DNA from 2 places in the Rhizobium sp. NLR22b genome. Region 2 is predicted to be linked to the other one. Evidence: riboswitches for the same ligand, from Rfam matches in the RefSeq annotation. Region 2 holds a riboswitch; the other holds the start of a gene.
The links. A riboswitch is a leader RNA that binds a small molecule or an ion and turns the genes downstream of it on or off. The one in region 2 is predicted to bind cobalamin.

Region 1: linked by a shared signal. The riboswitch ahead of nrdH (glutaredoxin-like protein NrdH) and the one ahead of HJC00_RS07850 (CbtB domain-containing protein) in region 2 are both predicted to bind cobalamin.

The regions. Positions count from the first base shown of each region.
Region 1 is NZ_JABDWM010000035.1:6,755-10,860, reverse strand. It holds gene HJC00_RS30935 (heavy metal translocating P-type ATPase) at 1-1,167, shown strand, start outside; cobalamin riboswitch at 1,553-1,779, shown strand; gene nrdH (glutaredoxin-like protein NrdH) at 2,042-2,263, shown strand; gene nrdI (class Ib ribonucleoside-diphosphate reductase assembly flavoprotein NrdI) at 2,277-2,690, shown strand; gene nrdE (class 1b ribonucleoside-diphosphate reductase subunit alpha) at 2,669-4,106, shown strand, end outside.
Region 2 is NZ_JABDWM010000003.1:356,890-360,995, forward strand. It holds gene HJC00_RS07840 (bifunctional diguanylate cyclase/phosphodiesterase) at 1-945, opposite strand, end outside; gene HJC00_RS07845 (histidine phosphatase family protein) at 1,423-1,977, opposite strand; cobalamin riboswitch at 2,034-2,184, shown strand; gene HJC00_RS07850 (CbtB domain-containing protein) at 2,210-2,419, shown strand; gene HJC00_RS07855 (CbtA family protein) at 2,529-3,263, shown strand; gene HJC00_RS07860 (hypothetical protein) at 3,317-3,886, shown strand; gene HJC00_RS07865 (sulfite oxidase-like oxidoreductase) at 3,871-4,106, opposite strand, start outside.

The sequences.
Region 1 (4,106 bases), on a different contig from region 2:
TCTCGCTATTACACGCCGGGCGTGGTCGTCGTCGCCGCACTTGTCGCGGTCGTTCCGCCGTTGTTTCTCGGCGGCGCGTGGGGTGAATGGATCTACAAAGGCCTTGCCATCCTGCTGATCGGCTGCCCCTGCGCGCTCGTCATTTCGACGCCGGCGGCGATCGCCGCTTCGCTGTCGGCGGGCGCGCGGCGCGGGCTCTTAATGAAGGGCGGCGCGGTGCTGGAGACGCTCGGCACGGTGACGATGGTCGCCTTCGACAAGACAGGCACGTTGACGGAAGGCAAGCCTCGGGTGACGGACATTGTTTCCTTCGGATTGGGCGAGGCGCAGCTCCTGTCGCGCGCGGCTGTGCTCGAGCAGGGCTCCAGCCATCCGCTGGCACTGGCGATTCTCCACCGCGCCAAGGCGGACGGCGTGCCCGTGCCGCCGGCCTTCGAACTGGAAGCGCTGCCGGGCAAGGGTGTCACCGGCAAGGTCGGCGGCGAGACATTGGATCTCTTGTCGCCGCCCGCCGCCCGCGAGTGCGGGGCGCTGAACGGGGAGCAGGAAGCGCGTATTGCAGGGCTCAATGATGAGGGCAAGAGCGTATCGGTGCTGCTCGTCAATGGCACTGCGGCCGGCCTGATCGCCATGCGCGACGAGCCGCGCGAGGATGCCGGGGCGGGGCTCTCCGCGCTCAAATTGGCCGGTGTCAAGGCGATGATGCTGACCGGCGACAACAAGCGGACGGCGGCAGCCGTCGCCGGCATGCTCGATATCGACTGGCGCGGCGAGATGATGCCCGAAGACAAGCAGCGGGTCGTCGGCGAATTGAAGCGTCAGGGCTTCGTCGTCGCCAAGGTCGGCGACGGCATCAACGACGCGCCGGCGCTCGCCGCCGCCGACATCGGTATCGCCATGGGCGGCGGCACCGATGTGGCGCTGGAGACCGCGGATGCCGCCGTGCTGCATGGACGCGTCGGCGACGTGGCGCGGATGATCGCGCTTTCCAAGCGGACCATGCGCAATATCCTTGAGAATATCACCATTGCGATCGGGCTGAAGGCTGTCTTCCTGGTGACGACGATCGCCGGCATGACCGGGCTCTGGCCGGCGATCCTCGCCGATACCGGTGCCACGGTGCTGGTGACGATCAACGCGCTCAGGCTGCTTCGTGTACGGGGATGAATGTTTTGCCGGTGGCGGTTTGAAGACCAGCGATTCGGGGCCGGTCATCCGTTAGGTCGGCGCTCGGTTTGCTGACAAGGTCTCATGCTCGGCCTTGTGCCGGGCATCTCACCACTGCAATTATCTGGCAGGAAAGCTCTTATTTTCAGAATGGACCTGGGTGGATCGTCGGCACAAGGCAGCACAAGGCCGAGGATGACGTCGCGGGTTTTGCGTCGTCTATCCGCAGCCTGGCAGCTGGCTATAGGCCAGCCCCACTACGGTCATCTCCAAGCCTGTTTTCGTTAAGCTTTCGTTGTCCATGTTTTTCACAGGAATGCAGCGATTTCAAACCTGCCGTAACGCAATGCACAAACCATCCGTTGACGTGAATTACGATTCGCGTACTATATCTAGTGTTCAAGGTTCCTTCGATTCGTGAGGATCGGGGGCTAAGACGGGAATACGGTGCGCTGCGCCATCATGGTGCGACAATGCCGGAGCTGCCCCCGCAACTGTAAGCGGCGAGCAACTGTCCGATTTCAGGTCACTGGAGCATGATGCTCCGGGAAGGCTGGGGCAGGGTGCTTCGACCCGTGAGCCAGGAGACCTGCCTCGAACGCAACGTCCACGGGCGGGGTGTCCGGAAGGTCGCGTGCATGAAGCGGAATGATCCGTGTCTGTTGCGCTGCCCCGAACGTCCGCATGAGCATTTCGGGGGTTTGAAGTCATGTCGAGAACATCAAAGCCGCCGCCCGTGCACATCCTGCGAGGGATGATGTCGGGCGTTTAAAGCGCCAACTTTGCCAGATCATTATCAAGCATTGCCCCGGACGTCGCACGGCGCCCGATCCCAGTCCTGTGTCCTGCATTCACTGACATCACGAGGAAGATGATGAGCGTTACCGTTTACAGCAAGCCGGCCTGTGTCCAATGCACGGCCACTTACCGCGCCCTCGATCGCCTGGGCGTCGATTATGAGATCGTCGATATTTCCGAGGATGCCGAAGCGCTCGATCGCGTGCTTGGCATGGGCTACATGCAGGTTCCGGTCGTCGTTGCCGGCGAGCAGCATTGGGCGGGCTTCCGCCCCGACATGATCAGCGCGCTCTCCTGACCGGAGAAAAGCGGTGGGGCTGATCGTCTATTATTCCAGCCGATCCGGGAACACCCATCGTTTCGTCGAGAAGTTGGGATTGCGCGCGACGCGCATTCCCGTCGGCGCTGAAGACATCCACATTCGCGAACCCTATGTGCTGATCTCGCCCACCTATTGTGGGGACGGCGGCCCAGGGATCGTCAAGGGCGCCGTGCCCAAGCAGGTGATCCGTTTCCTCAACGAGGCGGAAAACCGCTCCAACATCCGCGGCGTGATTGCCGCGGGCAACAGCAATTTTGGCGAGACCTACGGGCTTGCCGGCGACGTCATCTCGAAGAAGTGCCAGGTGCCGTACCTCTACCGGTTCGAGCTCCTGGGAACAGCCGAGGATGTCGCCAATGTCAAAGACGGGATGGGACGATTTTGGACACGGGAACAAATCTGACGCGGGATACAGGCGCAAAACCACTTAAAGCGGCCGAAACACTCGACTATCACGCACTGAACGCGATGCTGAACCTCTATGACGATGAGGGCAGGATCCAGCTCGACAAGGACCGCATGGCGGCCAAGCAGTATTTCCTGCAGCATGTGAACCAGAACACCGTGTTCTTTCACAATCTCCGGGAAAAGCTCGATTACCTCGTGACCGAGGGCTATTACGAGCGGGAGGTTCTCGACCAGTATTCCTTCAATTTCGTCCGCGGCCTGTTCGATCAGGCCTATGCGCGGAAATTCCGCTTCCCGACCTTCCTCGGCGCTTTCAAATATTACACCAGCTATACGCTGAAGACCTTCGACGGAAAGCGCTATCTCGAGCGCTATGAGGACCGCATCTGCATGGTGGCGCTGACCTTGGCGCGGGGCGATGAGGCGCTTGCCCGTGACATGGTCGACGAGATCATTTCCGGGCGTTTCCAGCCGGCGACGCCGACTTTCTTGAATGCCGGCAAGAAGCAGCGCGGCGAACTCGTTTCCTGCTTCCTGCTGCGGGTCGAGGACAATATGGAATCGATCGGCCGGTCGATCAATTCGGCACTGCAGCTATCGAAGCGCGGCGGCGGCGTGGCGCTGTCGCTGACGAATATCCGCGAGGCCGGCGCGCCGATCAAGCAGATCGAGAACCAGTCCTCCGGCATCATCCCGGTGATGAAGCTCTTGGAAGATAGCTTCTCCTACGCCAACCAGCTCGGCGCGCGCCAAGGCGCGGGCGCGGTCTATCTCAACGCGCATCATCCCGACATCATGCGTTTCCTCGACACCAAGCGCGAAAATGCCGATGAGAAGATCCGCATCAAGACGCTGTCGCTCGGCGTCGTCGTGCCTGATATCACCTTCGAGCTCGCCAGGAACAATGAGGACATGTACCTGTTCTCGCCCTATGACGTGGAGCGGGCCTACGGCGTACCCTTCACCGAGATCTCGGTGACGGAAAAGTACCGGGAGATGGTGGCGGGCGCCCGTATCTCGAAGAAGAAGATCAAGGCGCGGGAATTCTTCCAGGTGATCGCCGAAATCCAGTTCGAGAGCGGTTACCCCTACATCATGTTCGAGGACACGGTGAACCGGGCGAACCCGATCGCCGGCCGCATCTCCATGAGCAATCTCTGCTCGGAGATCCTGCAGGTGAGTGAGGCGAGCGAATATAATGGCGACCTCTCCTATAAGGATCTCGGCAAGGACATTTCCTGCAATCTCGGCTCGCTGAACATTGCAGCGGCGATGGATTCGGCCGATTTCGGTAAGACGATCGAGACCTCGATCCGGGCGCTGACGGCGGTGTCGGACATGAGCCATATCGCCTCGGTTCCCTCGATCGAGAAAGGCAATGACGAGAGCCATGCGATTGGCCTCGGCCAGA
Region 2 (4,106 bases):
CGGAATGTTGACGCCATCCTCGCCGATCCAGCGCGCGAGGGCTTCGAAACCGCAAAGCTGGCCGGTCTTCAGATCAATCAGCGGTTGATAGAAAGGCTTGATCGCCTTATTGGCGATCGCGGCGCGCAGTCTGGTTTCCAAGGAGGCGCGTTCCGTTACCCTATCCTGCATCGAATTTTCGAAGACGAGATGATGGTTGGGGCCGCGTGATTTGGCCTCATACATGGCGAGATCGGCACGGTGGGCGGCGTCTTCCAGCGGCTCGCTGCCCTCGACCCAACGATCGTAGCCGACGCTGGCGCCGACTTCGACGGCAAAACCATCGATATGAATCGGGCGGGTGACGGCCTGGATCAGCAGCTTGGCGAAGCGCTCCTCGCGTTGTGTCGTCAGGGCAAAGGCGACGACGATGAATTCGTCACCGCCGAAGCGGTAGACGCAATCGGCATTGCCGAGCGCGCAGATGCGTTTGGCAACTTCGACCAACAAGACGTCGCCGCCCTTGTGGCCGACGAGATCGTTGACCTTTTTGAAGCCGTCGAGGTCGACGGAGAAGATGGTGACGTTTTGGTTCCATTCCTCGATTTCGGCCTCGTCGCTTCTGACCGGCCGTGAGAGGATTTTGCGCTCGAAGGCATAGCGGTTCGGCAGCTTGGTCAGATGGTCGTGCGTTGCCGTCCAGTCGGCCTTTGCCTGGGCGGCGGCGCGCAGTTCCATTTCCTTGCGCAGATCGGCAATACGCAGCACCGAGTAGATGAAGCTCATGGTGCCGGCGATGCCGAGTCCCAGAACGAGCTTGTCGGCGCCGTATTCACGGAAAGCGGTCATGAAGGAAACCAGGCTGTCGTCGAACCGCAGCAATGTAGCTAGGAGCCAGAGGGTAATCCCCAAACCGACGATCGACATGCATTGCCTTCCGGCTCTGCTCTGGAAAAACACCGGCATTATGCCTTCTCCAACTCCACCCGCGCCGAGATATCACGAAAGTCTGAAATGTTCGTTGAAACCAGAAGGCGAATTATCGGAGGGGGCGGTTTGCGGTGAGCCGCCGGCAGACGGATAGCGTTGCGATGCGGCCAGGACCGGCACTGCGGCTGTTTCGCCGGTCCCGTTCAGGAAGAATGTTGCTACAGGTGATTGGGCCGAAAAGATGCCCAGAAGAACGAAGGCGAGCGTGCTGACGCATCGCTCGCCTTTTCCAGTGCTTCAGGCGGTGACGATCAGCAGCGGAACGCTGAGGATGAGACCGGCCAAAACCGTGAACGTGGCGACGCGCATCAACCGCAGGCGCCGTGTACGCTCTCCACTCCAATCATATGTCATTCTTCCATCTCCTTGGGACAAGGAAGTAGTCCCCGCAAAACCGGGTTCAACAGCAATGACGCGATTTGCTTGTGCAAGGCTGGATAAAATAAGGAATCTCTAATGCTGGAAGCGTAGCGACCAGCGGCTTCCGTTGCTGGTCATCCGAAGGATGGCGAGTGGCTCGACGTCGCTCAGCCAGAAGGAGGAGGGTGGCGCCTGAAGCACGTGGGCGACTGCAGCCCGGATGACGGCCGCGTGGCTGATGGCGATCACGTGACCGCTTCGGGCGGACTGGGCATCCATCCAGCCAGCGACGCGCTTTCGCAGGTCGAAAACACTCTCGCCGCCGTGAGGGGCCACCCCCGGCTCGGTCATCCAGGCCGTGAGGTTTTCCGGCTCTTCCGCCTCGATCGCCTCGATCGGCCTGCCAGCCCAGCGGCCATGGTCGCAATCTCGAAGCGACGGATCAATCTGCGCTTCGAGACGGAGCGCCTCAGCCGTCTGGAGGGCGCGCATGGCGGGGCTTGTGACAATACGATCGGCGTGGGGGAGGGCGGCCATCCTGGCTGCTTCTTCCACGGCCTTTTCTTCCAGCGGTTCGTCGAGCGGAAACTGGGCCTTGCGGTTCGCCGACGTCGCGCCGTGGCAGATCCAGGTGAGGCGCATATTCACGATTGTTCTGATCTCCGATGACGGGATGGGGACGGCCTTTGCCGGCTTCGTGAAGTTTCGTTGACAGTCTCTTCGGCGTGCAGATATAACCGTGCTGTTGCGGGTTTGGAAGCCGGTGGAAATCCGGCGCGGTCGCGCCACTGTGACCAGCGTGTCGAAACTTCTTCACGCTGGAAGTCAGACCCTGCCGCACAACACTCTTTCGACTGAACGCGTCATTCCGGAGGAATACATGTCTGACACCACTTTCGCGCCTGTCGCGGCGCCGGCGCCGATCCCTGTAGGGGAAATCCTTCCCTGGGCGATCTTCGGCGGTCTGCTGATGCTCATCGTTCTTTATTTCGTCGGCACCGAGGAGGGCGCGATGGCGCTGTTCAACGGCATGTATGTGCACGAATTCGTGCATGACGGCCGCCATCTCCTCGGATTTCCCTGTCACTAAAGCGCATCGCGATCTTTCGGATTCGCTTCTCGCGCTTTAGGTCTTTGTTTACGCATGTCGTTATCGCAAAACCGCTGCACAGTTTTGCGCGACAAGGGGGAATACTGACATGGTTGGAAAGCTTCTGCTTCGCGGCATGCTCGCGGGCCTGATTGCTGGCATCCTCGTTTTCGCCTTCGCCCATACCTTCGGCGAGCCGCTGGTCGATGCGGCAATCGCCTTCGAGGAAGCGAGCGCCCAGGCGGCGGGCGAAGCTGCCGAACCTGAAATCGTCAGCCGGGCCACGCAGGCCGGCCTCGGCCTTTTCACAGGCGTCATGGCCTACAGCATCGCCGTCGGCGGGCTTTTTTCGCTCGCCTTCGCCTTCGTGCACGGCCGCTTCAGCAGCCTATCGGCGCGCGGCACTTCGGCCGTCATCGCCATTGCCGCCTTCGTGGCGGTCGTGCTTGTTCCCGCCATCAAATATCCGGCCAACCCGCCGGCTGTCGGCAATCCCGATACGATCGGCGCCAGGACCGAACTGTTCTTCCTGATGATCGTCGTTTCGCTCGCCTCGCTGATTGCCGCGATCGCGCTGTCGCGCCGCCTTGGCGAGCGCTTCGGTCTCTGGAACGGCGCGATTATCGCCGGCGTCGCCTATCTCGTCTTCATCGGCTTCGTGCTTTATCTGTTGCCGCCGATCAATGAGGTGCCCGAGAATTTCTCGGCGATCGTGCTCTGGCGGTTCCGCACGACCACGCTCGGAATGCACGCGATCCTTTGGGCAGCGCTCGGTCTAGTTTTCGGAGCGCTGGCCGAAAGACGTCTTGCCGCCAAGAGCGGTCTGCGGCCGGCGTTCCGGTGATGCGGCATATCGGCAGGTTTGCTTTTCTCGGTCTGATCGCGAGCCTGTTGCCAATGTTTATCGGAAATGCCCTCGCCCATGGGAGCAGCTCTGGCGGCTCTCATCCCGGGCTCGATATTCCGGCAATTTCTCACGGCGAGATGGCGGTCATTTCGGAGTATCGCAGCAGCATCAGCATGCTGGCGTCGCGGGCGGCCGATACAAACGAATCGTTCCGGCGTGTCCTGAACTACTCGGAAATCCAGTATTCCTATTGCTTCTGGGGCCGGATGCCGGGCAGCGTGACGGACGAGGAAAGCCCTTTCAACGAATGCGCCCATGCCTATCTCGCGGCGACGAAAGCCGTGCTGATGGCGATGCGTGAGATGCCGCGAGAGGCAACCGCGGCGGGCGAAATCATCTCGGCCATCGACGCCGACATGGCGGGCCGCGGACTTGCCTTCATCACCTGCCAGTTCAGCGGTGAGGCTTTCAACACCGCCGATATTATCAAGCCGAGCTGGAGCAAGGTGCCGCTTCATCCTGCCAGCATGGCGTCACTGACGGGGTTGGCCGCTCTGTTCGGTCTGGCCGTTCTCGCGCTTCGTCGCGTCTCGCGGCCGAAGGCTCAGTCGTCGGAATAGCGCTGCTCGCGCCACGGATCGCCATACATATGGTAGCCGTTCTTTTCCCAGAAGCCGGCCTCGTCGGCGGCGATTAACTCGATGCGGCGCAGCCATTTGGCGCTCTTCCAGAAATAGAGATGCGGCACGACGAGCCGCAACGGGCCTCCGTGCTCCGGTGTCAGCGGCAGGCCTTCCCAGGAGGTCGCCAGGATCGCACCCTCGGCGGCGAAATCGGCGA